2 regions of the Saccharibacillus sp. WB 17 genome follow, and region 1 is predicted to be linked to the other one. Evidence: predicted binding sites of a transcription regulator. Region 1 holds the regulator's gene; the other holds the start of a gene.
What was found. The regulator Rex, encoded in region 1, represses fermentation and respiration genes when NADH is low (regulators of the CRP and FNR family bind a similar motif). The targets are predictions, from matches to a motif close to TTGTGAAATATTTCACAA.
Positions count from the first base shown of each region.

Region 2: a site for Rex is predicted at 12,352-12,369, ahead of adhE (bifunctional acetaldehyde-CoA/alcohol dehydrogenase). Genes of this name have one in related genera too.

Region 1 covers NZ_VPFK02000044.1:22,451-38,490, forward strand. The annotation lists gene FTE24_RS19790 (sensor histidine kinase) at 1-1,552, opposite strand, end outside; gene FTE24_RS19795 (ABC transporter permease) at 1,793-2,650, shown strand; gene FTE24_RS19800 (carbohydrate ABC transporter permease) at 2,679-3,551, shown strand; gene FTE24_RS19805 (DnaD domain-containing protein) at 4,185-4,865, opposite strand; gene asnS (asparagine--tRNA ligase) at 4,923-6,218, opposite strand; gene FTE24_RS19815 (acetate/propionate family kinase) at 6,242-7,450, opposite strand; gene FTE24_RS19820 (3-hydroxyacyl-CoA dehydrogenase family protein) at 7,447-8,319, opposite strand; gene FTE24_RS19825 (AAA family ATPase) at 8,753-10,255, opposite strand; gene FTE24_RS19830 (heavy-metal-associated domain-containing protein) at 10,248-10,793, opposite strand; gene FTE24_RS19835 (DUF5590 domain-containing protein) at 11,331-11,849, opposite strand; gene FTE24_RS19840 (amidohydrolase) at 11,875-13,185, opposite strand; gene FTE24_RS19845 (redox-sensing transcriptional repressor Rex) at 13,148-13,825, opposite strand; gene dinG (ATP-dependent DNA helicase DinG) at 13,850-16,040, opposite strand, start outside.
Region 2 covers NZ_VPFK02000022.1:18,044-34,083, forward strand. The annotation lists gene FTE24_RS11350 (NADPH-dependent FMN reductase) at 1-318, shown strand, start outside; gene msrA (peptide-methionine (S)-S-oxide reductase MsrA) at 448-1,422, opposite strand; gene FTE24_RS11360 (Gfo/Idh/MocA family protein) at 1,716-2,678, shown strand; gene FTE24_RS11365 (hypothetical protein) at 2,764-3,132, shown strand; gene FTE24_RS11370 (helix-turn-helix domain-containing protein) at 3,213-4,037, opposite strand; gene FTE24_RS11375 (Gfo/Idh/MocA family protein) at 4,228-5,319, shown strand; gene FTE24_RS11380 (sugar phosphate isomerase/epimerase family protein) at 5,344-6,114, shown strand; gene FTE24_RS11385 (Gfo/Idh/MocA family protein) at 6,107-7,195, shown strand; gene FTE24_RS11390 (TIM barrel protein) at 7,347-8,315, shown strand; gene FTE24_RS11395 (ThuA domain-containing protein) at 8,374-9,105, shown strand; gene FTE24_RS11400 (uracil-DNA glycosylase) at 9,373-10,056, shown strand; gene FTE24_RS11405 (winged helix-turn-helix transcriptional regulator) at 10,152-10,481, shown strand; gene FTE24_RS11410 (hypothetical protein) at 10,619-11,365, shown strand; gene FTE24_RS11415 (Crp/Fnr family transcriptional regulator) at 11,421-12,137, opposite strand; gene adhE (bifunctional acetaldehyde-CoA/alcohol dehydrogenase) at 12,445-15,060, shown strand; gene pflB (formate C-acetyltransferase) at 15,441-16,040, shown strand, end outside.

The sequences.
Region 1 (16,040 bases):
CGATCACGCAGAAGCCGTCTTCCGACTGTCCGGTAATGCGGATCTCGCCCGAAGCGTACGATTTGGCGACGCCGTGTATGACCGCGTTCTCGACGATCGGCTGCAGCATCAATCGCGGAATGTCCTGCCGGCGCAGCTCTTCCGGCAGATCGATCACATAATCGATCCTGCCGTTGCGCAGCTTCTGGATATCCAGATAGTTGACGAGCAGCCGCACTTCTTCTTCCAGCGGGGCGATTTCTTTTTCCATGCGCGTCGTGTACCGGTAGTAGGCACTGAGATTAAACGCCATCGACACGACCGCTTCTTCGTCTTTCATCTGCGCCATATTGATGATATAGCCGAGGCAGTTGTACAGAAAATGCGGATTGATCTGGGCCTGCAGCTGTTTGAGCGTCGCTTCCCGGGCCCGGATCTTCTCGTTGAACACATTTTCGATCAAGTCCTGTATCCGCTGCGACATGTCGTTGAAACGTTCGAACACGAACGAGAATTCGTTCCGGTTCCGGGCATGCAGCCGCACCGTGTAATCGCCGCTTTGCACGCGCAGCAGCCCGTTCATCAGTTTGCGGATCGGGCGCTGCACGTTGCGGTACAGCAGGACGGACGCGGACACGCCGAGCAGCAGCAGCAGCGCGATCGACAAATAGAACAAATTGCGGCTGGACGAGATCGGGCCGAGCACCTGGCCGAGCGGCACCACATCGATCAGCTGACCGTCCAGATACGCGGAACCGACCGAGCTGACGAGATAATCCTGGCCGCGCAGTTCGACGATGCGCTGCGCGGTCCGCTCCAGCGGATGCACGTCCAGATACGCGATCAACTCCGACGACAGCGTCCGGTCCGCGCTGCGGTTCAGAATCGGCAGATCGCCTTTGCGGTAATAAAAAGGATCGCCCTGCCCGCCGGCTTTGTACGTGTCGAGCATGTTGCGGATATTGTCCGAGCTGAAGCTCGCTTCGACGACGAGGCTGCTGCCGGTCAGCAGTCCCTGCTCGCCGAGCGAATCGGTGTAGAACCAATAGAAGTACGGCGGCTGCCCGCTGCCTTCGTCGCCGTAGATCCATTTGCCGCTCATGTTGCGCTTGAGGTAGTCTTCGCTGTACTCGCCCCGGCGATCGTAATTGGCGATGACCTGGTGATTTTGCTGCGAATGCAGCGCGTAGCGCGCCGGCCAAATATCGGTCACGCCGGATTGCAGCATCATTTTTTCCTGAATCGCGTAGCGGGTCTGCATCCGGTCGTAACGTCCGCCCCACAGATTCAGTCCGTTGAAGTCCCGGGCGTTCGGATCTTTGGAAAACGTCAGGCTGAAATCCATCATCTGATTGACGCGCGAATCGATCTGGCTGGACAGAAACGTCAACTGCCGCGCGCTCGACGTCTGAAGTTCGCGGCTCACCACATGGAAAGTCACGTCGTTCGAATACGTATAGGCGAGAATGATAGGCAAAAACAAAATCGCGATCAGGCTGTTCATTTTGGCAAACAAACTAAAACGGCCCCGGGACTTGCCCCGCGCCGCGACGGCTTCGAACATTGGCTGCATAAAGCGCTCCTCCGGATCGTGTTCCCTAATAAAAGCCTATACGATCCTAACATTGTTATATATCTCGCCGCGCACTTGCTTGGTACTATTTATATATAGCAGAGAACGTAGAGACGCACCACACACATTTGGAAGCGGGGGAACGCAATGGAAGCGAATCTAAGCGAGCGGACGAACAAAACGGAGGCGCGCGGCGGCAAAAGAAAAAGAGGCCGTCGGCAGCCCTGGATCCTGCATTTGATGGTCCTTCCGGCCGCCGTCATGGTCTTTATTTTTTCTTATATTCCCATGAGCGGCATCGTGATGGCTTTTCAGGATTACAAACCAGCGCTCGGATTTGCCGAGTCGCCGTGGGTCGGCCTGAAACATTTTCAGTACATGTGGGAAAACGAATATTTCCTCAAAATTACCGGCAATACGCTGTTTTTTGCCTGCACCAAGATCGTCATGAACCTGATCGTGCCGTTCGTATTCGCGCTGCTGCTGAACGAAGTGCGAAAAATGGCGCTGAAGCGTTCGATTCAGACGCTCGTGTATCTGCCGCACTTTCTGTCGTGGGTCACGCTGTCCGGCATCCTGATCGACATGCTCGCGCAGACGGGCCTGATCAACCAGTTCATCGTCCATCTGTTCGGCACGAAGCCGATCTTCTTCCTCGGCGACGGCAACTGGTTCCGCTTCACGATCATCGTCAGCGACGTGTGGAAAGAGTTCGGCTTCAACACGATCATCTTCCTCGCCGCGCTGTCGGGCATCAATCCCGCCTTGTACGAAGCGGCGGAAGTCGACGGGGCGACGCGCTGGAAACAGACGCTGCATATCACGATCCCGTCGCTCGTACCGATCGCTATCGTAATCGCGACACTCGCGCTCGGCAACGTGCTGAACGCCAACTTCGACCAGATCTTCAACCTGTACAGCCCGCTGATCTACCAGCAGGGCGACATCATCGACACCTTCGTGTATCGGGAAGGCCTGCTCAGCGGACAATTCAGCTTTGCGACAGCCGTGAACCTGTTCAAGTCGGTCATCAGCCTCATCCTGATCGCCGTCTCGTACCGTCTGGCTTACCGCTTCGCCGGATACCGCATCTTCTAGTCCACCGAGCCGAAAGGAGATCTTGCCCATGTACCACAAAACGCTGCCTTACCGCATTTTCAGCATCTGCAACAATATATTTCTGACGGTCATCTCTATCGCCTGCCTGCTGCCGCTGCTGCACCTGCTCATGGTGTCGCTCAGCTCGACCGCTCCGGCCAACGCCGGACTGGTCACGTTCTGGCCGATCGGGTTCACGTTCGAGGCTTATGCCAAAACGTTCGATAACGCCAACTTCCTGTCTTCGCTCTGGGTATCGGTGCAGCGGACGATCCTCGGCACGGCGCTTGCGCTCGTCGTCAACACGACGGCCGCCTACGCACTGTCCAAAGAAACCCGCGTGTTTGCCGCCCGCAACGTGTATCTGTGGTATTTCGTCGTCACGATGCTGTTCAGCGGCGGTCTGATTCCCGGTTACATCCTGATCCTCAAGCTCGGCTTGATGAACTCGCTCTGGGCGCTGATCCTGCCGGGTCTCGTCGCCGTGTTCAACATCATCCTGCTGCTGAACTTTTTCCGCGGCGTTCCGAAAGACCTCGAAGAAGCCGCGTTTATCGACGGCGCCGGTCATCTGCGGACGTTCTTCAGCATCTATCTCCCGCTCTCGCTGCCGGTTATCGCGACCGTGTCGCTGTTCATGATGGTGGGACACTGGAACGCGTATTTCGACGGCATCATCTATATCCGCGATTCCGAAAAGCTTCCTCTGGCCAGCTTCATGCAGACGATCATCGTGCAGGCCGACATGTCGAAGCTTGATCCCGAAGCGGTCGCCAATCTGTCGCAGCGGACGATCCGCGCTTCGCAAATCTTTATCAGCGCCCTGCCGATCCTGATCGTATATCCGTTCCTGCAGCGGTACTTCGTGACAGGGATCGTGGTTGGCGCGGTGAAAGAGTAGGGGTTTGCGCGGTAGGGCTGCGGCTTGGGGGCGGGAGCGCTTGAGCGGCAGTGTGAGTGCGTGAGCGTGTGAGCGCTTGTGCTTGTGCGTGAGTATGTGAGCACATGTGAGTGGAAATAGCTGCGGGAGAGCAGCTATTTCGCGCTGTTGGGGCGCTTGAGCGGGAATAACTGCGGGAGAGCAGTTAATTCACCTTACAGGCGTCGAAAATCCGTTTTTTTCGAAAAATAAGTGGATTGGTGCAGTTAAGTGTGATTTCGACGGTTGTTCGGTTGAAATAAGTGCGCTTACGTCGTTAATCGACGATCGCTTCGCGGTCTGCCAAGCGTGCGTACGATTGCCTGAAAAAAATGTGTAAAACCGGTCTTCCCGAAAAGGGGGGCCGGTTTTTTTGTGGGCGATTTTGGGGATTAAAAAACCGCTCTGCCCGGTGGGCAAAGCGGTGAAGCCGCGCTAGTGGCGGCGCGCCGAGTTTCTTCGTTTTCGCCGAGGCTCAAACGGTGGAATTCGGCGGGGTGGGGATAAGTGCATAAGTGCAGGTGATTCCCTCTCTCTCGCTAGCGCTCGAAAATCGGGAAACCCCTTTTCTGCCCGGTGTTTCCCTCTCTCTCGCTAACGCTCGAAAATCGGGAATCACCTTTGCCCTCTAAATTTCTGGGAATAGGCACGGACGTCTTCGGGCGTACGAACACGGTTCCGGCTCCACTCGAGCAGGATACGGTCGATATACCGGAAATGAAGTTTGCCCGCGAACACGGCTTCTTTCAAAGCCAGCAGGATCAACTCTTCCGGGTAGCTGTCCTGGTCGATCCAGATCGAGATCGTCTCGCATTCCATCGGGGACAGAGGGCGGGCGAATTCCTGTTCGAAAATGCGGAACAGGTTATCGACCAGCTCGACTTCCTCTTCGGGAACGGCCGGGCGTTCGGCGCGGCGCTGGCTGCGCCGCTCCTCGGCCAGGCAGCCGGCGAGACGTTCGTACAGGCCGGCCAGGTTGTAGCGCTCGTAGCGGATGCCGGACGGTGTATCCTCGTCTTCGTGGATCGCGAGGAAGCCGTCCTTGATCAGCCGCTGGAGCCGCGCGGCCAGTTCGCCCGGTTCAAGGCCGGTGCGGTCGCGCAGCTCTTCGAGCGTCGGAAAATCGTTCAATTCGGCCTGACGGAAAGCGATAAGCTGAATCAGCAGCATCGTCTCCTCCAGGGTAAGGTCCATCTTGCGGTAAAAACGCAGCAGGGCATGGGGAAGATGAACCTGCGGCGATTCCATCGCATAGGAGACTCCCATGGCCCAAGTCTTCCAGGCTTCGTCATTCACCCGCTTGTTCCTCCTTCCGCCTGCCTGATCGGCTCTTCGCAGCATGCGTAAATCGCCTTACGGATAGAGGCGGTACAGCATGCGCGGGAACGGAATCGTCTCCCGGACGTGATCGAGTCCGCAGATCCAGGCCACGGTACGCTCCAGACCCAGGCCGAAGCCGGAGTGCGGAACGGAACCGTATTTGCGCAGGTCCATATACCATTGGTACGCGTCGGACGACAGCTCATGCTGGGCAAAACGCTCTTCCATCAGCTTCGGATCGTCGATCCGCTGCGAACCCCCGATGATCTCGCCGTAGCCTTCCGGTGCGATCATGTCGGCGCACAGCACGACTTCCGGGCGGTTCGGATCGGGCTTCATGTAGAACGCTTTGATCTCCGCCGGATAATGCGTGATGAAGACCGGTTTGTCGTAGTGATTGGCGATCGCCGTCTCGTGCGGCGCTCCGAAATCTTCGCCCCACGGTACGTCGAAGCCGTTGTTGTTCAGGAATTCGATCGCTTCGTCGTACGTGATGCGCGGGAACGAGCCCGTGACTTGTTCCAGCTTGCTCACGTCGCGCTCCAGCGTTTCCAGTTCCGCTTTGCAGTTGTCCAGAACGGACTGCACGACGTGGCTGACGAACTGTTCTTGGACTTCCAGGCTTTCTTCCAGTTCCACGAACGCCATCTCCGGCTCGATCATCCAGAACTCGATCAGGTGGCGGCGCGTTTTGGATTTTTCGGCGCGGAACGTCGGGCCGAACGAGTAGACTTTGCCGAGCGCCATAGCGGCCGCTTCCATGTACAGCTGCCCGCTCTGGGTCAGGTACGCGTCTTCGTCAAAATATTTGATATGGAACAGCTCGGTCGTGCCTTCGGCCGAAGACGGCGTCAGGATCGGAGGGTCCATCAGCGTGAAGCCTCTCGTATCGAAAAATTCCCGGATCGCACGCACGATCTGTGCGCGCACGACCATGACCGCGCGCTGCTTCGTCGAACGCAGCCACAGATGGCGGTGATCCATCAGGAAATCGACTCCGTGCTCTTTGGGTGTGATCGGATAGTCTTCGGTCAGGTGCAGCACTTCGATACCCGTTACGGTCATCTCGTAGCCGGATTTGCTGCGCGGTTCTTCGCGGACGATCCCCGTCACGTAGAGCGAGCTTTCCTGCGTCAAGCTTTTGGCATCGTTCCAGATTTCTTCCGAAACTTCGCTTTTGACGACGACGCCCTGGATATACCCGGTGCCGTCGCGAAGCTGAAGAAACTGGATTTTGCCGCTCGAGCGTTTGTTGTTGACCCAGCAGCCGATTTTGACGGTCTCGCCGACATGGCTGCTGACGCCGCGAATGTCTGTTTTGGTGGACATGCGAGTCATTCCTCTCCTGTAGGTTAAGCTTGGCTTTCTTCCACGATGCGGTACGTATCGCGGGCGATCACAAGTTCTTCGTTCGTCGGCACGACGAGCACTTCCACTTTGGAATTTGGTGTGGAGATGCGGCGCGCGTCGCCGGAACGGATCTTGTTCAGTTCTTCGTCGATCTCGATGCCGAGGTACGACAGGTTGTCACAGACCGCTTTGCGCACGATCGCGGAATTTTCGCCGACGCCGGCCGTGAACACCAGCACGTCCACGCCGTTCATCGCGGCCGCGTACGAACCGATATACTTGCGCAGGCGATATTCGTACATTTCAAAAGCAAGCTTCGCGTTCGGTTCGCCTTTTTCCCAGCCGTCCGTAATGTCGCGCATATCGCTGCTGATTCCGGAAATCGCCAGCAGACCGCTGTGCTTGTTGAGCATCGAATTCATTTCACCTACGGTCAGTTCTTCCTTGTTCATGACGTAAGGCACGATCGCCGGATCAAGGTCGCCCGAACGCGTACCCATCATCAGGCCTTCGAGCGGAGTCATGCCCATCGAAGTATCGACGGATACGCCGCCCTGAATCGCTGTCAGGCTGCCGCCGTTGCCGATATGCGCCGTGATGATCTTGATGTCTTCGATTGGCTTGCCCAGGAACTCGGCTGCCGCGAGGCTGACGTAATAATGCGACGTGCCGTGGAAACCGTAGCGGCGCACTTTGTACTTGCTGTACAGGACACGCGGAATAGCGTACAGATACGATCTTTCCGGCATCGTCTGGTGGAACGCCGTGTCGAACACGACAACCTGCGGCACGCCGGGCATGTTGACTTCGCAAGCTTCGATGCCCATGACGGCAGCCGGATTGTGCAGCGGAGCCAGGTCGATCAGGGCACGAATATTTTTCTTCGCTTCCTTGTCCACGAGTGCGGATTCATTGAAGAATTCGCCGCCGTGCACGACGCGGTGACCGACCGCATTGATCTCGTCGACGCTTGCGAGCACGCCGTGCGTTTTGTCGGTCAGCTTGTCGATGACTTTGCGGATTGCCGTGTTATGTTCGAGAATCTCGCTCACTTCCACGACTTCTTCCTTATCGGCCGGCTTGTGGGTCAGAATGGACGAGTCCATCCCGATCCGCTCGACCAGACCTTTGGCCAAAACGGATTCGTCGGTCATGTCGTACAACTGATATTTAAGCGAGGAACTCCCCGAGTTGATTACGAGAACTTTCACAGTTTGTCACCGTCCTTGTCGTACTTGAAAAATCCTTCGCCGGTCTTCGTGCCGAGTTGTCCCGCGCGCACCATCTTTTTGAGAATGAATGCCGGACGGTACTTGATGTCCCCGTATTCGCGGAACATGCCTTCGAGCGCCGCGAGTACCGAATCCAGACCGAACCGGTCGCACATTTCGAGCGGTCCGCGGTTGAACTGGTAGCCGATACGCATCGCATCGTCGATATCCTGGGCCGAAGCCACGCCTTCTTCAAGCACGTGCAGCGCTTCGTTGATCAGCGTGCAGATCAGGCGGGTGCTGACAAAGCCCGGAGACTCGTAGACCATGATGCCTTTTTTGTCGAGCGTTTCTTCCACAAAATATTTCGCCGCGTCGACGACATCGTCGGACGTCTTCAGCCCGCGGATCAGTTCCACGAGGTTGATCGAAGCGACCGGATAGATGAAGTGCATGCCGATCACGCGCTCCGGGTGCATCGTGGAGCTGCCGATTTCGGTAAGGCTCAGCGCGGACGTGTTGCTCGCAAGCGTAATATGGCTCGCGCACACTTGGTCCAGCTGGGCGAATACCGCTTTTTTCGCTTCCAGGTCTTCGGAGATCGTCTCGATGACGAGATCGCACGAACCGAGTTCCGCAAAATGCGTCACTTTCGCGATTCTGGACAAGGTCAGCTTTTTCTCTGCGGGGGTAATGCCCCATTTCTCCAGCTTCTTGTCCAGACTGCTTTCGATCATGCTGTACGCATGTTCAAGCTTTTCGTTGTTTTTCTCGACCAGCAGCACGTCGAGGCCGCGGGAAGCGAGCATCTCCGCGATGCCTTGTCCCATAACCCCGCCGCCCACGACGCCTATTTTTTTGAAATTCATCTCTAGTATTCATCCTTTCTGGTCTCTCTTGCAAGATTGTCCACTCCTACAGCCGACATGAGCGTCTTGCATTCCCAACATCTAATCATATCTTAGCATACCCGAAATGTAAAAAAGAAATTGCAAACCAAAAATATTCGAGTCTGCCGGAGAAGGACACACAGTTTTATCATACCTCCTTTCGACAAGGAAGTGTTCCGTCACTTGCGGATATTTTGTGAGCACCGCGTATCCATTCCTCCAACAGGTCCGCGCCGGGGCTCCGGTAGAGTCCCCCGCCCCTCCCGCTTCCAACCCGGGAACGTTCACGCGGACCGACAGTCGCGCAAAAAAAGCTCCCGAAACCTTCGCCTGCAGGCAAAAGTTTTCGGAAGCTTCTCGTCAAGCAGGGAAACGGATCTTGGAGCTTAGGCCTGAGGCTTCGGCTTGAGGCTTACGCCGGCAGCTGTACCAATTCGCGGAACTGCGCCCGGAACTGATCGCCGGACAGCACTTCTTCGCGCATAAGGATATCGAGCGAACCTTCGAACACCTGACGGTAACGGTCGAGTTCGCCGCGGGTCGAGTCTGTCAAAGCGCGCAAAATTTTGTCGTTATGCTTCATCAATTCTTCCTGCGTCAGCATCTTGAGACTGACGATGCCGAGATCGGTCAGGCCCGAGACGATCATGTTCTCGACGAGGTTGAGCGCCTGCTCGAAATCGCCGCGGGAGCCGGTGCTGCGGCCTCCGTAATACAGCTCTTCCGCCGCGGAACCGGCGAGGGCGATCATGATCTGCTCTTCGAGGAACTGCTTCGTGTACAGATATTGTTCTTTTTGCGGATTATGGCGAACGTAGCCGAGCGCTTGTCCGCGCGGGCTGAGCGCCACCTGGCTTACGCTGCCCGGACGCAGCACTTCGGCCATGATCGCATGCCCGAGTTCGTGAATCGCGACGCGGCGCTTTTCTTCGGCGCTCGTCTCGCGGTCCGTCTTCTCGCCGAGCATGACTTTGTCGATCGCGCGGGACAGATGCTGCTGCCCGATCATGGCCGCTTTTTCGCGCATCGCGTAGATCGCGGCTTCGTTCATGACGCTTTCGAGCTGGGCGCCCGAGAACCCGTACGCTTCTTCGGCGATCCGGTCAAGATCCGCTTCCGGCGATACCGGACGGCTTGTCGCATGCAGTTCGAGAATATGCTTGCGGCCTTTTTTGTCCGGCAGGTCCACCTGGATATGGCGGTCGAACCGTCCCGGGCGCAGCAGCGCGCTGTCGAGCATTTCTTTGCGGTTGGTCGCGGCGATAACGAGAATCCGCGGTTCTTCGTTGTTATAGATGCCGTCCATCTCGGTCAGCAGCTGGTTCAGCGTCTGGTCGTACTCGCGCTGCTGGCCGCCTTCGCGCTTGCCGCCGATCACGTCGATTTCGTCGATAAAAATGATCGCGCTCTGCTTTTTCTCCTGGGCTGCGCGGGTCCGCGCATCCTTGAACAGATCGCGGACCCGGCCCGCGCCGACGCCAACGTACATCTCGACGAAGTCGCTGCCCGAAGCGGCGACGAACACGGAATCGGTATAATGGGCGGCCGCTTTGGCCATGAGCGTCTTGCCGGTTCCCGGAGGACCCGTCAGCAGAATGCCTTTGAGCGGACGAATGCCAAGCTTCTTGATCTCTTCGTGCTTAATAAGAAAATCGAGCGCTTCGCGCAGCTCCTGCTTGGAGTTGTCCTGCCCGCCGATCTGCTCGAACGTGAACTTTTCCGGCTTTTGCTTTTTGCGTTTGCGATCCTGGGCCGCGCCCACCGCAAGTCCGCCCTTCATTTGCAGGACGGCGAAAATGCCGACGCCGACCAGCGCCAGCACGGCGAACGGCATCATGTTGACTCCGATAAAACCGAGGAAAAGAACGAGCGCCGCCGCGAAACCGATCAGTATTTCCGTTATTCCTCTAGGCATTCGTTTGTCCCCCAATTCCTGGCGCCGCATGCAGCGGCAAAATGATGTACTTGTTGGCCTGTTCGTCCGAAGCGGAGCTTAAAGCTACGTAAATATAATGTTCGTCCATATCGCTTGAGATCGTATAGCCGTTATTTTCGGTTTGAATTTCGGACAGCGTGTCCGTAATGAGCGTGTACCGTTTGTTGGCCATCGCTTCGGCGACCGAGAAGGAAGCTTCTCTCCACAGCGCTTCGATATCCGGCGTGGAATGGTCGGCGATATCGAATACGACCGAACGGCTTTTGAGCAGTTCGCCTTCTTCTTTGCGAAGTTGGGCGACCATGCCGCGAAGATCGACATTCGATTCCAGATCGAGTTTCAACACGGCACGGTTTTGGGTAATGTCCACTTGGGCGCTCGTAACGCCGGGGTAATTCTGCAGCATTTTTGCGATAGGACGTTCGATTGCGGTCTGGCGATACAGAAACCAGCCGCCGAGCAGGACGATCAGCGACAAAGCCGCTGTAAGGGCGATAGGCAGAATACGGATTTTCAATGGGCATTTCTCCTCTTCATGCTGTGTTTGAAATTCAGACCCGAGTATGACATCCATCATCGATACGGCGCCGTTTTGAGCATTTTCGCAAAATGCTTTTTGGCGCACGCAAAACCGTCAAACCATCAACGATCGTTTCCTTCTGTAATCCAAATTTACCCCTTCGTTAAACATAAGTATATCACACCGTTTTCCCATTTTCTAATTCGCACGGCTCTTGGCAGGTGCTTGCTTGGCACGGTTTTGACCGCCAAAACGTCAATTTTCCGCCTGGTTCTTCCTAGAAGCGTGCAAAAACGCGCAGCATTTATAGCCCTATAAAAAACCTTTCCCCGTCCGGGAAGAGGCTTTTTCGTCGTCGAGCCGACTCCGGCTCATCCGGCTCATTCTGCGCGAAATAGGCGACGTATGCGTCGTACCCGACTTATCCGACCTTTTCCGACGTATCCGAGGAACGCCGAAAAAACCCGACTCTCCATTTCGGAGAATCGGGTTTTTCTATACGCTATGCGCCGGAAGATTGCCGAACACTTCGGCTTACCAATCCGGCAGATCGAACGCTTCTCCGACGGCGCTGCCGTCTTTGAGACTGTAGAAGCGGTAGTAATGCGTATCTTGCTGTTCGTAGAACACCTGCCAGACGTATTGGTTGCCGTACACGCCCGGAAGCATCCGGATCAGTTTGGCGTCCGGAAGCTCCGCTTCGGCCCGATCCCACATGTCTTCCCGGGTGATCGTTCCGGCGACCGGCATCGAGCGAAACGCGTTCTCGCCCGATGCCGGAGTGCCTTCCGGCGTATATTTCAGCCAGACATACTGCTCCTCGCCGGACGCCGTCGTTCCTTGAACGACCCAGAAGATCGAATTTTCGCCCCAGACCCATTTGTCGGCCCGTTCGATTTCCGTCAGCTGTCCCTGCGTACGCGCCGAAGCGATCGCCGCGTTGCGTTCGTCCGTTCTGCCCTGCATCGAGAGCATATAGTACAAATACGCTCCCGCCAGCAAAATCAGCACGACGAGCAGGGTCAGCAAAATGACTTTCGTGCGCTTGCTCACGTTGTGTATCCTCCCGGTGTCCGGCTTAGCGGGCCAACAGCCCTTCGAAAGCCGACTGGGCCTCGAACCGGATTTTCTCTTCGTCCAGCGTCAGGCACTCGCGGTTCTTGACGATCTGGATGCCGTCTACCCATACATGCCGCACGTCCTGACCGGCCGCCGAATACACGGCATGCGACACGTAATCGGTGCGCGGCAGGAAATGGGCCTGCTCGATATCGAGCGCGACGAAGTCCGCTTTCATGCCGGCTTCGAGCGTGCCCAGATTGTCGAGGTACAGCGACTGCGCGCCATGCAGCGTCGCCATGCGCAGCGCTTCGGCTGCCGGCACGGCGGTCGGATCGCCCGACACGCCTTTGTGGATCAGCGCGGCCAGACGCATCTCTTCGAACATGTCGAGATTGTTGTTGCTGGCTGCGCCGTCTGTGCCGAGCGACACGACGACGCCCGCTTTGAGCAGCTGCGGCACTTTCGCCACGCCGCTCGCAAGCTTCAGGTTGCTGCCCGGATTGTGCGAGACGGCTATCCGGTTGGCCGCAAGCATCGCGATCTCTTCGTCCGTCAAATGGACGGCATGCGCCACCATCGACGGGCGGGAGAAGAAGCCGAGCTTCTCCAGATGCGCGACCGGACGCAGCCCGTATTCGCGTACGTTCTGCTCCACTTCCGCCGCCGTTTCCGACATATGCGTATGCAGCGGCAGATCCAGATCGTGCGCCGCCTGTACGAAACGCTCGATAAAAGCGGGCGGGCACGTATAAGGCGCGTGCGGCGACATCATGACCGTGATGCGTCCATCCGCCTGGCCATGCCAGTTTTTGGCGAACGAGATCGCGTCATTCAGCTTGTCGTCTTGTTCCTGCTGCGAGCACAGCCCGATCACGCCGCGCGTCAGCGACGCCCGCATGCCGGATTGGACGACCGCTTCGGCCACGCGGTCCATATGGTCGTACATGTCGAGGAACGTCGTCGTGCCGCTTTTGAGCATCTCGACGATCGACAGCGAACTGCCCCAGTACACGTCGTCCGACGTGAACTTGGCTTCCATCGGCCACATTTTGGTCTGCAGCCATTCCTGCAGCACCATATCGTCGCCGTATCCGCGCAGCAGCGACATGGCCGTATGGCCGTGGCTGTTGACGAGACCCGGCATAAACAGCAGTCCTTTGCCGTCGATCGACGGCAGATCGCGCGCGTCTTCCGGTTCTTCGGTTCCGATATAGGCGATGGTGTCTCCGTCGACGATCATGCAGCCGCGGACGACCCCTTCCCGTTCGCCGGTGGCGAATACGCCGTTTCTAACGATCCACTTGTTCGGATGGTTTGTCGTTGTCATGGGTTTCGGTTTCCTTTCCGTTATCGAGGTAGTAAGCCAGGCTGAGCAGGTCGGTCGTAAAATCGGCCGCATGGATCCGCACATCGGCCGGCACTTTGAGCACGGTCGGCGCAAAATTCAAAATCGCTTCGACGCCGGCTTCGACCAGCTGGTCGGCGACGCGCTGCGCTTCGGAATCGGGCACGGTGATGATGCCGACGCGAATGTTTTTCTCCTGCACGGTCGGCTTCAGTTGTTCGATCGGCTGAACGGTCAGCTTGTTGATCTGCGTGCCGACCTTCGGCGCGTACGAGTCGAACACGGCGACGATCTTCATGCTTTCCTTGAGGTACATATTATAGTTGGACAGCGCATGTCCCAGATTGCCGGCGCCGATCAGGGCCACGTTGATCGGACGGTCCAGCTTGAGGATATGGCGAATTTTCTCGATCAGGTACGAGACGTCGTAGCCGATGCCTTTTCGGCCGAAATCGCCGAAATACGCAAGGTCTTTCCGGATTTGGGCCGGATTGAGATCCAGTTTCTGCCCGAGTTCCTGCGACGACACCGTCATCACTTCGCGTTTGTGCAGTTCGGTCAGGTGACGCAGGTAAACGGGAAGTCTACGAACGACGGCTTCCGAAATTTTTTCCGCTTTCATTCCATGTCCCTCCCAGGGGAAAAGTTAATCCGACTTCTCTTCCGGTTCCAGCCATTCGGCGACTCTCGGCACGATTTGGTCGAGCGCCATATGCTCCATTTTGGGACCCGGAAGCGAGTATAAAAAGTATTTGCCGTAATACGATTCGATCACGCGCGTATCGTAGACGATCACGATGCCGCGGTCGCGGCGCGTACGCACCAGGCGGCCGAACCCCTGCTTGAAGCGGATAACGGCCTGCGGCACGGACAGCTTCATGAACGGGTTGAGGTTCTGGCGCTTGAGCAGTTCGCTTTTGGCTTCCAGCAGCGGATGGCTCGGAGGCTGGAACGGCAGCCGCACGATAGCGAGGCACGTCAGCGCGTCGCCGGGAATATCGACCCCTTCCCAGAAACTGCTCGTGCCGAGCAGCACCGTTTTCGCGTTCTCCTGAAACCGCCGGGTGAGGCGGCTTCGGCTTCCGCTGTCGACGCCCTGCCCAATCAGCGAAATGCCGGAAGCGCCGAGCAGTTCCTTGAGCGGATCGTACACCTGGCGCAGCATCCGGTACGACGTGAACAGCACGAGCATGCGTCCCTGCGTCGCTTCCGCCGTGCGCGCCAGCGAATCGGTCAGCGCGGCGAGGAACGAAGCGTCGGCCATCTGCCCTTTGACGCTCGGGAAATCGCGCGGGACGATCAGCAGCGCCTGCTCCCGGTAATTGAACGGCGACGGCAGCACTTCCGTCAACAGCCTTTTTTGCACAGCCGCTTCCCGCAGACCCAGCTGATCGATCATGTAGTCGAACTTTTTGTCCACGGCGAGCGTGGCCGAAGTGAGAACGACGCTTTTCTTTTTATCAAAAAAGTGCTGCTGCAGCTGGGCGCTGACGTCGATCGGCACCGCGTACATTTGCAGCGACTTGCTTTTGAACTGCGAGCTGCCTTCGAGCCAGTAGACCGTGCTTCCGTCGTCGAGCCGCATGAAGAACCGCAGCGATTCGCGCGCTTCGGACAGGTCTTTGAACAGACCCGAAATATCGGTCGCCAGACCTTCGGCCGTGTAGTCGCCGCTGTCTTCCTTGACGGAAGCCGCCATGCGTTCCCCGCGGCGGATCGCTTCGCCGAGCCCGACGTAGATCTGGTCTTCCAGCGTCGAGAGCGTATCCCAGCCTTTCGGATATTCGCCCGCCGTCAGGCGCAGCGTATGCTGGCCGGCTTCCGGCGCCGACACGTCCACCCGGTCGGGCAGCAGCGTGTACAGCAGCTCCGTCAGTTTGTCCCAGCTTTCTTTGGCGTCGATCAACTCGGGAATGACTTCGTCGATCGCGCGGTTCCATTCATTCTTCTTCTCGTGCCCGATCTTGCCAAGCAGTTGGCGCAGGGCGGGCAGCTGCCCGTTCTTGCCGTCCTTGTACAAGCGGGTCATCGCATGCACGAACGAGAAATATTTCAGGTGCAGCCCGAGATGCTTGCCGGCCACGTCTTCGAGGTGATGCGCTTCGTCGATAACGAGACGCTCGTAGGCAGGCAGCAGCTGGTCGTCCGCCTTGACGTCGGAGAACAGCTTGGAATGATTCGTCACGACGACGTCGGCCATGGACGCTTCATGCTTGGCCCGGTAATAATAACAGCTGCGGAACCAGGGACAGGCGCGGCCCAGACAGGAATCCGTCTCGCTCGCGATCGTGTCCCAAAAATCCTGGCCGCGGCCGATACCGAGATTCAGTTCTTCGTCGTCCCCGCTCTGCGTGCGGGTCAGCCAGACGAGCAGCTGCGCCGCCGTCAGGACGTCGTCCGCGGGATGCGTGAATTCGCGCCGGTCGATCTTCTGTTCAAGCTTGCGCATGCACAGATAATGCTGGCGTCCCTTGAACACCGAAGCGCGGAATTCGAACGGCACGACGCGGTTCAGCAGCGGAACGTCGCGTTCGCGCAGCTGTTCCTGCAAGTTGATCGTATGCGTGCTGATCATCACTTTGCGGTCTTTTTTTACGCTCTCGTAAATGGCCGGAATGAGGTAGCCGAGCGATTTGCCCGTCCCCGTTCCCGCCTCGATCAGCAGATGCTTGTCGCTTCCGAACGCTTCCTGCACTTTTTCGAACATGATGTTCTGCGATTCGCGTTCTTCGTAACCCGGCAGCTCGGCGCGCAGATTGTTTTGCACCTGTTCCAGAAAATCGCCGAACGGCACATCTTCGAGCGGATTGCCGTCGCGGATCTCGCGGGCGGGCGGC
Region 2 (16,040 bases), on a different contig from region 1:
TTGACGACGCCCGAATATCATTCTTCGATCTCCGGCGTGCTCAAAAACGCGCTCGATTTTCTCAACAGCGAATATTTCGAAGGCAAGCCGGTGCTGTCGGCGAGCTCGGCAGGCGGCACCGTCGGCGTCTCGTCGCTCGGCACGCTGCAGGGCATCGTGCGCAATCTGCACGGCCTGAACTGCCCGGAATGGATCTCGATCGGCAGCGACCAGCGCAAGTTCACCGACGAAGGCGAACCGGCCGATCAGGCGACCGAACTGCGTATTCGCAAAGCGGTCGATACGTTCGTGCATCTGATTCACCGGATGTACGGCTAAGCGGATTTCGAACGCCGGACAACAACAAAACCCCCGAACTCCGCAGCGGCGGAATCCGGGGGTTTGCTGTTGTTACCGGTTGATTGTTACAGTGTATGGTTTCGGTCGATTGCTGCGTTCGGGTTCGGCTTACGCCTGCGCGAACATCGCGCGGTATTCGCCGTAGCCTTCTTCTTCGAGCTTGTCCGCCGGCACGAAACGAAGCGCCGCGGAGTTGATGCAGTAGCGCAGGCCGTCCGGGCCCGGGCCGTCGTCGAACACGTGGCCCAGATGGGAATCGGCTTCTTTGCTGCGCACTTCGGTCCGGATCATGAAGTGGGTCAGATCGACTTTTTCCTTCACGTGGTAATCGCGGATCGGCCGGGTAAAGCTCGGCCAGCCGCAGCCGGAATCGTACTTGTCGAGAGAGCTGAACAGCGGCTCGCCGGAGACGATATCGACGTAGATGCCTTCGCCGTGGTGATCCCAGAACTCGTTGTGGAACGCCGGCTCGGTACCGCTTTTTTGCGTGACATTATACTGCATCTCGCTCAGGCGTTGTTTGAGATCGCTTTTGTCGACCGGCGTTTTCCAGTTGTTTTCGATAAACGCTTCGCGGCCGGACGCTTTTTTGTACCGGTTGTAATGGCCCGGATTTTTTTTGTGGTAATCCTGGTGGTACTCTTCGGCTTCGTAGAACGTTTCGGCCGGACGGATCGGCGTCACGATCGGTTTGTCGAAGCGGCCGCTTTCGGCCAGCGCTTTTTTGGAAGCTTCGGCTTTGATGCGCTGTTCTTCCGTATGATAGAAAATCGCCGTGCCGTACGACGAACCGCGGTCGTGGAACTGTCCGCCGCCGTCGGTCGGATCGATCTGCTGCCAGAACAGTTCAAGCAGCTTCTCGTAACGGAAAATGTCCGGGTTGAACGTGATTTGGACCGCTTCGACGTGTCCGGTCGTCTCCGAGCAGACTTCTTTGTAAGTCGGGTTCTCGGTATGTCCGCCCGTGTAACCGGAGACCACTTTGACGATGCCCGGCAGATCTTCGAACGGCGTCACCATACACCAGAAGCAGCCTCCCGCAAATGTTGCTTTTTCGATCATGGAAGATGAATAATCGGCCATGGTTAATCCCTCCGCAATTTTTATTTTGAACGATTGTTTGATGAACAATTAAATGAAGAACTGTTTTAAATTATAAACGATTTCGCGCTTTTAGCCAAGTCTCGCCACACAAAGCTAGTAAACGTTACGGAGTTTGGCGAATCAGATTCCTTGCATACGGCCGACGTTTTCGATCCCCACTCTTTTTTTTGCCAACCCCAAGCGCGACGCGTATACTCGAAACAGAAACGAATTCGCCTCGGCGGGCGATTTGTGCAGTCATGACGGAGAGCGGGAAAGCGGGGAAGCGGAACATGGATCAGGCGGCAAGCGGCACGGAACGAGCATGGCGGAAAAAAAGGGTGGCGCTGGTCGGTATCGGAGGCATCGCGGAAAAAGTGTATCTGCCGCTGTTGGCCGGTCACAAGGATGCGGAGATCGTGGGCCTCGTCAGCCGGACGGAAGATCGCGTTCGCGCAGCGGCGGCGCGGTACCGCGTCCCGAACGCGTCGACAGAACTTGACGACGTGCTGCGCTGGGAGCCCGACGCGGTGTTCGTGCACAGCGCCACGGATTCGCATTACCCAATCGTGATGCGGTGCCTGGAAGCGGGACTGCCGGTCTATGTGGACAAGCCGCTGTCGACAGACCTGGCGGAGAGCCGGGCAATGACGTCTTTGGCCGAACGCAAAGGGCTGCTGCTCGGCGTCGGGTTCAACCGCCGCTTTGCGCCGCTGTACGTCGAAGCCAAAGCGTGGCTCGAAGAAGCCGGGGGCTTCGTCCAGGCGCAGGCGGTCAAGCATCGCACCGCAGCGCAGCCGCGTTCCGCGCGCGATACCGTATACGACGACCTGATCCATATGCTCGACCTGCTGCTCTGGCTGGGCGGCGAACAGGGCGGCCTGCTGACCGGCGGCGTCGAGACGGACGGTCAGGGGCGGATGCGGCACGCGTTCGGCTCCCTGCCGCTGGCCGGCGGACTGGGCAGCTACGGCATGGTGCGCAGCGCGGGCCGGGATTTCGAGCGCCTGGAGCTGCATGGCAGCGGGCGTTCGGCGGTCGTGGAAGACCTTGAGCGAGCGACGTGGACGGACAGCGGCGGATACCCGCAGGAGCGCGGGTTCGGCAGCTGGGATACGGTGCTGAAGCGGCGCGGCTTCGAAGGCGTCGTGCAACATGTGCTCGACACGCTGCACGAGCCGCAGCGCTGCGCGGTCCGGGCGGACGCGCTGCTGGGCTCGCACGAGTTGGCGGAGCGGGCCGCCCGCCTTCTATGAAGCGACGGCCCGATATACGGGTCACCGGATGAACCCGAGCATCGGACAAACCGATACAACCAAAAATCGAAAGGGGCAGATCTGTATGAGTGATTACGGAGATGACGATTACGAACGGTACGAGAGCGCCGAAGGGCGCAAGGAATGGGAACAGAAAACGCAGGAGAAGATCGTCGAAGCTTACCGGCAGGAAGAAGACATGATGATTCTCGTCTACGCGCAGTGGTGCATCAACAACGATCTCGATCCGGTGGAACTGTACGCCCAGGCGTATCCGGAGCAGGTCGCGAACGAGCGATTGTCGCGCGTGATGGAACTGACGGTATCCAAAGAGGAAGCCGGCGACATTACCGACGATACGCTGCTCGGAGTGCTGTCGATGTACGGCAACGCCGATCTTGGCATGGTCGTGTCCGAAGCGATCGAAGCCCGCGAACGCGCCAAGCGCGGCTGAGCGGCCGCGAACAACATCGACTTCCTAACAAAACCGCAAGGTCGCCCGGGGCGTCCTTGCGGTTGTTCGTCGTGCGCCGGCTACATTTTCTCCTGCCGCGTATGCCGGAACTCTTTCGGCGACATGCCGAACTTGCCGCGGAACACCCGGTGGAAATACGTGTAGTTGGCAAAACCGGACGTCTCGGCGACCTGTTCGAGCGGCATCGGGCTGAACACGATCCGCTCCTTGGCCATATCGAGCCGGACTTCGAGCGCGTACTGCATAATGCTCATATCGAACGTTTCCTTGAACAGGTGCACGCAGCGCGAGACGCTGGTGTCCACGTAGGAGGCGACGTCTTCCAGCTTGAACAGCGACGAAGCGTTCTCTTCGATATACTGCTTGATCCGGTAGGCGAGGAACGTCTTGCCCGACGAAATCGGCTGTTCGTTCAGCAGGCGGTCGGTCTCCAGACAGAGAATGCGCAGGTAATAGTCCGAGATCCGCGGGTCCGGGTTCGAGATGCGGCGCTGCTCGATTACGATCTGGCGAAACAGGCCGAGCAATCCTTCGCTAAGCGGGATCGTGATGCGGGTCGGGCGTTTGCGTTCGTTCCACCAGCGGTCGATCCATTCGCCGCCGAAGAAAATGTGGTAATCGCCGCTCTCCATCGGCTGGCCGGAATCTTCGGAAGCCGAAGGCGGGAAAATTTTCAGTTCGTACGTGTCGTCGGGACCGTAGAGCAGCAGGTCGCCGGCTTCGATCCGCTGCATGCGGCCGTCGATCAGCGCTTCGGAAGTGCCGTCCGTCTGCAGGCGCAGCAGATAGCTGCCGAGACCTTCGGTGCGGTGCACGTGAAAAGGCGTACGGTGGAAGGAAAATCCTGCGGTAAATACCTGGCAGGAAGGTGAGGACGTCTGCATATGGGCTGCTCCTTGGGAAGAAAATAAATTTAAAAATAAAATAATGACCAGATTGTTCATGTTTCGATTATATTCTTCATTTTAATACAAAACGATATGCAATACCATGAAAGCGAACCAACCACACAACCGGAACCGACACAACCTTGATTCGATAAAGCCCAACAACTACGGTAAGGAGTGGTGTTCCTTGAAACGAATGCAGATCGGAATTATCGGATGCGGCAATATCAGCGCGATCTATTTGAAAAACCTGGGTTCCAGCGAGTGGGCCGAAGTGGTGGCGGTCGCCGACCGGATCCCCGGGAAGGCGCAGGAGCGGGCTGCCGAATTCGGCATTGCAAACGCTTGCACGGTGGAGGAGCTGCTGGCCGACGAATCGATCGAACTCGTCATCAACCTGACGATTCCCGCCAGCCATGCCGAGATCAACCTGGCCGCCGTCAAAGCGGGCAAACATGTGTACGGCGAAAAGCCGCTTGCGGTGTCGCTGGAAGACGGACGCCTCATTCTGGAAGAAGCGAAAAAAAGCGGCGTACGCGTCGGCTGCGCGCCGGATACGTTCCTCGGAGCAGGCATCAGCACGGCCCGCCGCGCGATCGAAGAAGGGCTGATCGGCCGCCCGGTCGCGGGTACCGCGTTCATGCTGAGCGGCGGTCCCGAAGCGTGGCACGTCGATCCCGAATTTTTCTACGCATACGGCGGCGGCCCGATGTTCGATATGGGCCCGTATTATTTGTCCGCACTCGTGAATTTGCTCGGGCCGATCCAGCGTGTCAGTTCGTCAACCGGGATTCAGATTCCCGACCGTGTCATCGGCTCGGGACCGAAAGCCGGTACGCCGATCGCCGTGCAGACGCCGACCCATCTGGCCGGCACGCTCGATTTTGCTGCCGGCACGATCGTGACGATGATCATGAGCTTCGACATTCGCGGTGCAAGCGACCTGCCGAGAATGGAAATTTACGGAACGAACGGCACGCTGTCGCTGCCGGACCCGAATTTCTTCGGCGGCGAAGTGAAGCTGCGCCGCGCCGGTTCGGACGACTGGGAGACGGTCGAAGCCGTCTTCGAGACCGAGCATAACGAACGGGGCATCGGCGTGGACGACATGATCAAGTCGATCCGCGAAGAACGCCGTCACCGCGCAAGCGGCGACCTGGCCTACCACGTGCTTGAGACGATGCACGCTTTCATGCGGTCGTCGGCCGAGAGCCGGCATATCACGCTGGAAAGCTCGTACAAAGTTCCCGCTGCAAGACTCGATTCGCTCAAATTATAATCGGATGAAAAGGTGGAACGTAAAATGACCCAAGTAGGACTGCAATTGTACACCGTGCGCGAAGAAATGGAACAGGATTTCCGCGGCACGCTCGAAAAGGTAGCCGCGCTCGGCTACAAAGGCGTCGAGTTCCATACGTTTTTCGGACACGGCGCGGATGAAGTGAAATCGATGCTCGACGAACTCGGACTTGTTGCCCTGGGCACGCATACGTCGTACGGCCAACTGCTGGAGCATCTCGATGCGGAGATTGCCTATAACAAGCAGATCGGCAACGACACGCTGATCGTTCCTTACCTGCAGGCGGAAGAACGCGTCTGGGAAGACGTGTTCGCCAATCTGCGCAAGCTCGGCAGCCGGGCGCGCGAACAGGGAGCGGTACTCGCTTACCATAACCACGAATTCGAACTGACGGAACAGCTGGACGGCAAGCCGGTATTCGACGCGATGTACGAAGCCGTGCCGGCCGAAGACCTGCAGGTCGAAATGGACACGTGTTGGGTGCATTACGGCGGATACGACGCGGTCGAATACATCGGACGCTACAAAGGGCGCCTGCCGATCATCCATCTCAAAGACATGACGCGCGACGCGGACGGCAAAGCGATCACGGCCGAACTCGGCGTGGGCGAAGTCGACCTCAAAGGCATCGCGGATGCCGCGATCGAAGCGGGCGTGGAGTGGATCGTCGTCGAGCAGGATTACTGCGCGGGCGGCAAGCCGCTCGAGAGCATCGCAACCAGCATGGAATGGATCAAAAAATACGCAGCAGAAGGAGCAAAACTCAATGTCTAACCCGAACACGCTTAACGTCGCCATCATCGGATGCGGAGGCATCGCCACCGGCAAGCATCTGCCGGCCCTGTCCAAACAAAGCAAAGCCGTCCTCGTCGCTTTCTGCGACCTGGTCGAATCCCGCGCGCAGGAAGCGGCCGACAAATACGGCGCCGAAAGCGCCAAAGTGTACACCGACTACAACGAACTGCTCAAAGACGGCAGTATCGACGTCGTGCACGTCTGCACGCCGAACGATTCCCACGCGGCGATCACGATCGCTTCGCTCGAAGCGGGCAAGCACGTGCTGTGCGAAAAGCCGATGGCCAAAACGACGGAAGAAGCGCGCAGCATGATCGAAGCGGCGGAGCGCACCGGCAAAAAGCTGTCCATCGCGTATCAGAACCGTTTCCGCGACGACAGCCAGCACTTGAAAGACATGTGCGAAAAAGGCGAACTCGGCGATCTGTACTTCGGCAAAGCAATTGCGCTGCGCCGCCGCGCCGTGCCGACCTGGGGCGTATTCCTGGACGAAGAAAAGCAGGGCGGAGGCCCGTTGATCGATATCGGTACGCACGCGCTTGACCTGACTCTCTGGCTGATGGACAATTACAAACCGAAAAGCGTCATGGGCTCGACGTTCCACAAGCTGGGCAGCCGCGAGAATGCGGCCAACGCGTTCGGTCCGTGGGACCCGGAGCAGTTCAAGGTCGAAGATTCGGCGTTCGGCTTTATCAAAATGGAGAACGGCGCAACGATCGTGCTCGAATCCAGCTGGGCGCTTAATGTGCGCAACTTCGGCGAAGCGCAGACGCTGCTCTGCGGAACTGAAGGCGGCGCCGACATGGCGGACGGCCTGCATATCAACGGCGAAGACCGCAGCCGCCTGATCGAGACCAAAGTCGATTTCGGCTCCGGCGGCGTCGCGTTCTACGACGGCGGTTCGGAGAATGCCGAAGACCGCGAAGCGCGTCAATGGCTCGAAGCGATTCTCGAAGACAAAGAGCCGGTCGTCAAGCCGGAGCAGGCGCTCGTCGTGACGCAGATTCTCGAAGCGATCTACGAATCCGCGAAGACCGGCAAAGCCGTCTATTTTGATTAAGGTGTAAAGCGCCAATAGGCCGTGCCACTGGTACCATTCTCCGATTGCCGGCCGCGCCGAAAGTCGAAAAATGAGGTTTTTTCGCACCTCTTTCCTATTCAGCTTAAACTTAAAATACGGATATAATAGTTATATCGAGGAGGTTCGATTAGTGAAACTTGGAGTGTTCATGGTCTTGTTCAATGGACGGGGATTCGAGGAATCTCTCGATTACGTGGCGGAAAAAGGACTCAAGGCGGTAGAGATCGGCACGGGGGGTTATCCGGGCAACGAATACTGCAACCCGGAAGAACTGCTGGCCGACCAGTCGAAGTTGGAAGCTTTCCGAAAAGCGATCGAGTCGCGCGGCCTTGTCGTCAGCGCACTGAGCTGTCACGGCAATCCGCTTCACCCGCAAAAAGCGCTCGCGAAAGCCGATCACGACGTGTTCCTGCAAAGCGTCGAATTGGCGCAGCGTCTCGGCATTCCGGTCGTCAATACGTTCTCCGGTTGTCCCGGCGACAGCGAAGATGCCAAATATCCGAACTGGCCGGTCGCTCCGTGGCCGAACGATTACCAGGATCTGCTGAAATGGCAGTGGGAGACCAAAGTCATTCCCTACTGGAAAGAAGCCGGCAAATTCGCGGAAGACCACGGCGTCAAAATCGGGATCGAACTGCACGGAGGCTTCTCGGCCCATACACCGGCCACGATGCTGCGCCTGCGCGAAGCGACCTGCGAAGCCGTCGGCGTCAACCTCGATCCGAGCCATATGTGGTGGCAGGGCATCGATCCGGTCCAGGCGATCCGCATTCTCGGACGCGCCGGAGCCATCCACCATTTCCATGCCAAAGATATCACGATCGACCAAAGCAACGTCAATATGCACGGCCTGACCGATATGCAGTCGTATACGCAGATGCAGGATCGCGGCTGGAACTTCCGCAGCGTGGGTTACGGCCACGACGTGAAGATCTGGGCGGACATGATCAGCGAACTGCGCCTGCAAAGCTACGATCACGTCGTCAGTATCGAACACGAAGACGGACTGATGTCCGTGGACGAAGGATTCAGCAAAGCCGTCCGCAATCTCCAGCAGATTCTGATCGAAGAACCGGCAGGAGAAATGTGGTGGGTCTAAATAAACCGACCGATACGCCGAAGCACACAATACAGCTATAACTAAGGGGACATCGACGATGATCAACGTAACCATCTGGAACGAATTCGTGCACGAACGCAGAGACGAAAAGGTCAAAGCCGTCTATCCGGACGGCATTCACAAACAGCTGGAACGCGCCCTGACGCCGGAAGGCTTCGCGATTCGCACTTGCACGCTGGAAGAAGACGACCACGGCCTGACAAGAGAAGTGCTCGATTCGACCGACGTCATGATCTGGTGGGGACATATGGCGCACGAGCTGGTCGACGATTCGATCGCCGAAGCGGTCGCGCAGCGCGTCCGCGAAGGCATGGGCCTGATCGTTCTGCACTCCGGCCACTTCTCCAAACCGTTCAAGAAACTGATGGGTACGGGCTGCGACCTGAAATGGCGCGAAGAAGGCGAGCAGGAAATTTTGTGGGCCGTCAATCCTTCGCACCCGATTACCGAAGGCATCGGCGAGAACATCATTTTGGAACATGAAGAAATGTACGGCGAATTTTTCGATATTCCGAATCCGGACGAGATCGTCTTTATCAGCAACTTCTCCGGCGGCGAAGTGTTCCGCAGCGGCTGCACGTTTACGCGCGGTTCCGGCAAGATTTTCTACTTCCGTCCGGGGCACGAGACGTATCCGACCTACTACAACCAGGACGTGATTCGCGTCATCTCCAATTCGGTTCGTTGGGCTTATCCGACGCGATCGGCCAAGCCGGTCTACGGCAATACGCAGCCGCTTCGTCCGCTGCACGCCCGCGAATTGGTCTAAGCCGCGCCGGTTTCGCCTGCAATTCGAACGGATGGTTCGCGACTTGATGGTTCGTTGATCGTTCGTCCGGCAGCTTAGACTGCCGCACAGCCGTTGTTCGCTTCAAGCGAACGACGGCTTTTTTGCATCCTTTTTTCCCGAATCCAAGAGAGCGCTCACAAAATTTGCGAAAGGGACCTTGCATGGTTGGCGCCCTATCGGTTTTGGGGTAAAATAATTGCAATACCTGTTAATGAGAGGGTAGCGATAACAGAAAGGGGGATGGCGATGAAGGTGGAGTTCGGCAGTGCGCCGGTGGCGGAAGAACTGATCCGGGAATGCCTGCACCGATCGGCAAGTTACGATCTGGAAGGGTTTTTGCTCGGTCAGGGAGCCATCCCGGCCCAAATCATGTTCGTCGGGGAAGCGCCCGGCGCGACGGAGATCGTGGAAGGACGCCCGTTTACCGGGCAGGCGGGCAAAGTGCTCGAAGAATACCTGAAGAAGATTGGCTTGACCCGTCAGGACATCTATATTTCGAGCGCCGTCCGCAGCCGTCCGTTCAAGGACAAGGTCGTGGCCGGTACGGCGCCCGGCAAAGAGCCGAGGATCAGCCGCTCGAACCGGACGCCGACGAAGAACGAAGTGTTGGCCCATGCACCCATCCTCGACGCGGAGATCGAACTCGTACAGCCCCGGGTGATCGTGCCGATGGGCAATATCGGGCTGCATCGGCTGATCGGCAGCCACGAGACGATCTCTTCGCTGCACGGCAAAGTGCTCGAAGGACCGATCCAGCGGCTGGAAGAAGTGTCCGATCCGCATTCCCGCTACGTGTTCGGGGATCGGTCGTATTCGATTTTTCCGCTGTACCATCCGGCGGCCGTCATCTACAATCGCTCGCTGGAAGCGGTGATCGAGCGGGATTTGACGGCGCTCAAGCAATTTTTGGACGCAAAAAATAATTCATAAAAGCATTTTCTTTTTCTTGGAAATGTGTTAATATGAAATAAACTAACAAATCGTAAGTTTCTCTTCAGAGGGAATCTTCTAAGAGGTGATCATCTATGATTGAGCAAAAAAGCGAAATTCCGATGCAGCTTTGCCCGCGTTTCGAGAGCGCGTTTTCGTTCCTGGGCAAACGTTGGAACGGCCTGATCATTCAGACTTTGATGAGCGGTCCGAAGCGATTCAAAGATATTTCCAACCAGATTCCGATGATGAGCGACAAAATGTTGTCGGAACGCATGAAGGACCTGGAAGGCGAAGGCATTCTGACGCGTCACGTGTATCCGGAGACTCCGGTGCGCATTGAATACGAGCTGACCGAAAAAGGTCGTGCACTGAAGCCGGTTATGGAACAAATTCAGATGTGGGCGGAATTTTGGGTCGAATGACCGAATTTTCGCGCAGAACCCCTTTGCCGGCAAAGGGGTTCTTTTGATGCCACCGCACACGCAACCGGCATTTGAGAAAGGCCCGCCCTTTTTGTTACAATAAGGAAGAACACGCTCGATGAAGGGAACGGGAGCCCATGCGGACAAAAATCAAAATGCCCGATCAACGCGTCCTGCTATTCGTGCTTGCCGTCTTGCTCATCGCGGCCGCGGCCGCAATGGCTTTTCTGCTGCGCCAGCCGTCGGCGGACGTATCGGCCGACGCGGCGGCAAGCGGGGGAGAGAACTTCAGGCTGGTCGTCGACGGCGGCATCTACATGCCCAACGAGAACCGGTCGCTCGTCAGCACGTATCGCACGGAAGACACGATCCGCGACGCGCTGGAGCGCAGCGGCATCGTCAGTTTCGACAACGAAGGGCGGATCGACTCGGTGGACGACACGGAACTGCATTCCGAACTGATGTGGGTCGTCAAGCAGAACGGCCAGCAAATACCGGAGAGCGGCTTCAGCACGCGCATTCAGCCTGGCGACGAGATTCTGCTCTATATCGAAGCGCCGGGGAACGACGGGGAGCCGGTCAATACGCTGCTCATCAGCGGCGGCGAGCTCAATGCCTCGCTGGGCGGTTCGTACGCCCATCCTTACCGGGAAGGGACGATGGTGCGCGACGTGCTCAAAGCGAGCGGCCTCGTTACGATGTCCGAGAACGACCGCACGATCCGCCTCGTCAAGGCAAGCCCGGATACGCAGGAAGGCTACATGACCAAACCGAGCGAGCGCTGGGTGCTCAAAGTCAACGGCAAAGAGCTGAACCGGGAACGGGGATTCGACATGCAGCTGCAGCCGGGCGATTACGTGGAACTGACATTGGAAAAGCTGTAGCCGAGCCGCTTCTCAGCGAAGCGCCCGGCAGCGAACGCAAACAGGCCGGATCTCCTCAGATCCGGCATATTTCGTTTGGACACATTTCGCAGTGACACACTTCCTGCAGCATGCCGAGATCGGTAATGACGATCATGCCGTTCTCGTATTCGACCGCGCCTTTTTTGCGCAGGTCGCTGAGCATCCGGTTTACGCTTTCCCGGGTCGCTCCGATCATGTTCGACAGATCGGTATGCGTAATCTTTTTGTTGATCAGAATCGTCTCGCCGTGCTTCTCGCCGTACGTGTTGCCGAGGCGGATAAGTGTCGAGCAGAGGGCGCCCGGCTTGCCGTACATCATCAAGTCCCGGAACTTCGTCTGCGTCAGGCGGTGATGAATGCCCATCCATTTCATGAAGTCGATCGCGAAATCGCAATGTTGGCAGATCAGCACTTCCAGGTCTTTGTGTTCGATTACGCCGACTTCGGTATCTTCGATCACTTCCGCCGTGAAGCTGTGCTTGGTGCTGAAAAAGAGATCGGCTTGACCGACCATGTCGTCCGACTGGTACATATACAAGATGAGTTCTTTGCCTTCGTCGGTCGATTTGGTCAGTTTGACCCGGCCGCGCTTGATATAGTAGAGCTTGTCGGCCAGATCGCCTTCCCAGAACAGGTGGGAGCCTTCGGGAATATGGCGGTCTTTCATCAGCACTTCCAGACGCTGCATGTTCGAATCCGAAAAACAACCGGTATTGCCGCGATGGTTGGTAGCGTGGTGGTATTGGGTCATCGTTAACCTCTCCTTTGCGAAAACGCACAGTTCGTGTTGATTGGACATTGTGACTTTTTTCACTTTATGTCCTTATCATGCGTCAAATCGAATACTTTGTCAATTCTTATTACGAAATTTTTGGATTAATTCTTGTGTTTTTTTAAAAAAGCGGAAAACGGTCATTAATGAGGGAAAAATGCTCGCTGCAACTTAGAAAGAAACGCCGTTTATTTTGTGAAAAATTTCACTTCCCAAACCAAAACCGCTATGCTATGATCGGTCACGTAGAGAAAACAACGCAAACATCTTGAGGAGGATGAGGGAAATGGCAGTGAAAAATGAAGCCGCCCGTACTGTTGAACCAACCGCCGAGCAGGACATTCAGAAGCTGATCGACAACGCGAGAAAAGCGCAGGAAGCTTTCATGCAAATGGATCAGGCTCAAATCGATACCGTCGTGCAAGCGATGGCCCTGGCCGGCCTGGACAAGCACATGTATCTCGCAAAGATCGCGATCGAAGAAACGAAGCGCGGCGTGTACGAAGACAAGATTACGAAAAATCTCTTCGCTACCGAGTACATCTACCACAGTATCAAAAATGATAAAACGGTAGGCGTGATCGAAGACAACGAGTATGACAGCTTCCAGAAAATCGCGGAGCCGGTCGGCATCGTGATGGGGATCACGCCGGTCACGAACCCGACCTCCACAACGATGTTCAAAGCGCTGATTTCCATAAAGACACGTAACCCCATTATATTCGGATTCCACCCTTCCGCGCAATACTGCAGTTCGGAAGCGGCCCGAATCCTGCAGGAAGCGGCGGTCCAAGCCGGCGCTCCGGAAGGCTGTATCCAATGGATCGACAAGCCTTCGATGGACAAGACGAACATTCTGATGAACCACCCCGACGTGGCGCTGATTCTGGCGACCGGCGGCGGCGCGATGGTCCGCGCAGCTTACAGCTGCGGCAAGCCGGCGCTCGGCGTAGGTCCCGGCAACGTGCCGGCCTTCATTGAGAAGACGGCCGATATCGACCAGGCCGTTACCGACCTGATCTTGTCCAAATCGTTCGATAACGGCATGATCTGCGCTTCCGAGCAGGCGGTCATCATCGAAGAACCGATCTACGATCGCGTCAAAAAGAAAATGATCGCAAACGGCTGTTACTTCCTGAGCAAAGACGAAATCGCCAAACTGACGCCAAGCGCGATGAACGTGGACAAATGCGCGGTCAACCCGGCTATCGTCGGACAATCGGCCGTGAAGATCGCGGAAATGGCCGGTATCACCGTTCCGGCGACGACGAAGATCCTCGTGGCCGAAATCGAAGGCGTCGGCACCAAGTTCCCGCTGTCGGCCGAGAAATTGAGCCCGGTTCTGGCCTGCTACAGAGTCAAAACGGCGGACGAAGGCATCGCACGCGCCGCGGAAGTCGTGGAATTCGGCGGTATGGGCCACTCTTCGGCGATCCACTCCAACGACGACGCCGTCATCCAGCGCTTCGCGAACCGTCTGCAAACCGGCCGCATCATCGTCAATTCGCCTTCGACGCACGGCGCGATCGGCGACATCTACAACACGAACCTGCCTTCGCTGACGCTCGGCTGCGGCTCGTACGGCCGCAACTCGACTTCTTCCAACGTAACCGCAGTGAACCTGATCAACGTGAAAAGGGTGGCGCGTCGTACCGTGAATATGCAGTGGTTTAAAGTGCCGGACAAAATTTACTTCGAGAAAAACGCAACGCAGTACCTGGCCAAAATGCCGGACATTACCCGCGTCGCGATCGTTACCGACCCGATGATGGTCCAGCTCGGCTACGTCGAAAGAGTGCAGCATTACTTGCGCCAGCGCCAAACGCCGGTCGCGATCGAAGTGTTCTCCGAAGTGGAGCCCGATCCGTCGACGACGACCGTTGAACGCGGCCGCGCCATGATGGAACGGTTCCAGCCGGACTGCATCATCGCGCTGGGCGGCGGTTCGCCGATGGATGCCGCCAAAGGCATGTGGTTGTTCTACGAATATCCGGATACCGACTTCAACAACCTCAAGCAGAAATTTATGGATATCCGCAAACGGATCTACAAATACCCGCGTCTGGGCAAAAAAGCGAAATTCGTCGCGATTCCGACGACTTCGGGTACGGGTTCGGAAGTGACGTCGTTTGCGGTCATTACCGATAAAGAGAACGGCAATACGAAATATCCGCTGGCCGATTACGAACTGACGCCGGACGTGGCGATCGTCGATCCGGAATTTGTCTACTCGCTGCCCAAAGTGGCGGTAGCCGATACGGGCATGGACGTGCTGACGCACGCCATCGAAGCTTACGTGTCGGTCATGGCGAGCGACTACACGGACGGCCTCGCGATCAAAGCGATCCAGCTCGTGTTCGCCAACCTGGAGAAATCCGCGCTGACCGGCGACAAGCTGGCCCGCGAGAAAATGCACAACGCTTCGACGCTCGCCGGTATGGCGTTCGCCAACGCGTTCCTGGGCATCAACCACAGTCTGGCGCACAAATGGGGCGGGGAATACCATACGGCCCACGGCCGCACCAACGCGATCCTGATGCCGCACGTTATTCGCTACAATGCCAAAAAACCGACGAAGTTCGCTTCGTTCCCGAAATATTCGCACTTTATCGCCGACGAACGGTATGCGGAAATCGCCTGCATTCTGGGGCTGCCGGCCAAAACGACGGAAGAAGGCGTGAAGAGTCTGATCAACGCGATCCGCGATCTGAACCGCAAACTGGGCGTACCCGAGACGTTCCAGGAACTCGGCTTCGACGCGAAGCAGTTCGAGAGCCGCGTCGACTACCTGGCCGACCGCGCGTTCGAAGATCAATGCACGACAGCCAACCCTAAAATGCCGCTGGTGACGGAACTTGCCGACGTGTACCGCGACGCTTTCTACGGCCGCTTCGAAGAATAAGCAGATCCAAGCCAGAACGACTGGAACGGCGCTCCCGCGAGGGGGCGTCGTTTTTTTTTGCTTGCTTGCAATCTTTGAAAAGCAGTCAAAAATTGCGGTGTTATTCAGAAAACGACGTTAAAAGTGATAAAGATCATAAAAAAGAGTCGGTTCTGTGAGAAATGTCACAGTATCTATAGATCAGGGCGCGCATAATAAAGGCATAGAAGGTCCCCCAACGCATCGAGAGGGAAACCCAAACCGGAACGACGTTCTCTTTCGATGAATGTGATAAATTTCACCTTGTCAACGCTGCTGTCGGCAATCAGGGATCGACGGCGGGACGCGGAAGGCTTGGCACCGCGATCCCGGCCAAATACACATAAAACGGAGGTAATCACATGTCGGTTATCGAAAAAGAAATCACGGGCGCGAATTCGGAAGCATGGAGAGGGTTCAAAGCGGGCAAATGGACGAACCACGTGGACACCAAAAACTTTATCGACGAAAACGTAACGCCTTACACCGGTAACGAAAAGTTCCTGGCGGGGCCTACGGCGAACACGAACGATCTGTGGCAGATCGTATCCAAGCTGTCCAAGGAAGAACGGGAAAGAGGCGGCGTCTGGGACGTGGACGTCAACACGCCGGGATCGATCGTGTCGCACGGACCGGGCTACCTCGACCAGGCCAAAGAACAGATCGTCGGCGTACAGACGGACGAGCCGTTCAAACGGGCTATTCAGCCTTACGGCGGTATCCGCATGGTCATCGACGCGTGCAAAGCGTACGGGTTCGAAGTGCCGGATTCCATCGTCGAGACCTTTACGAATATTCGCAAAACGCATAACCAGGGCGTATTCGACGCCTACACGCCGGAGATCCGGGCTGCGCGCAAATCCGGCATCGTGACCGGCCTGCCGGACGCTTACGGCCGCGGCCGCATCATCGGCGATTATCGCCGCGTCGCGCTGTACGGCGTAGACTTCCTGATGAAGCAA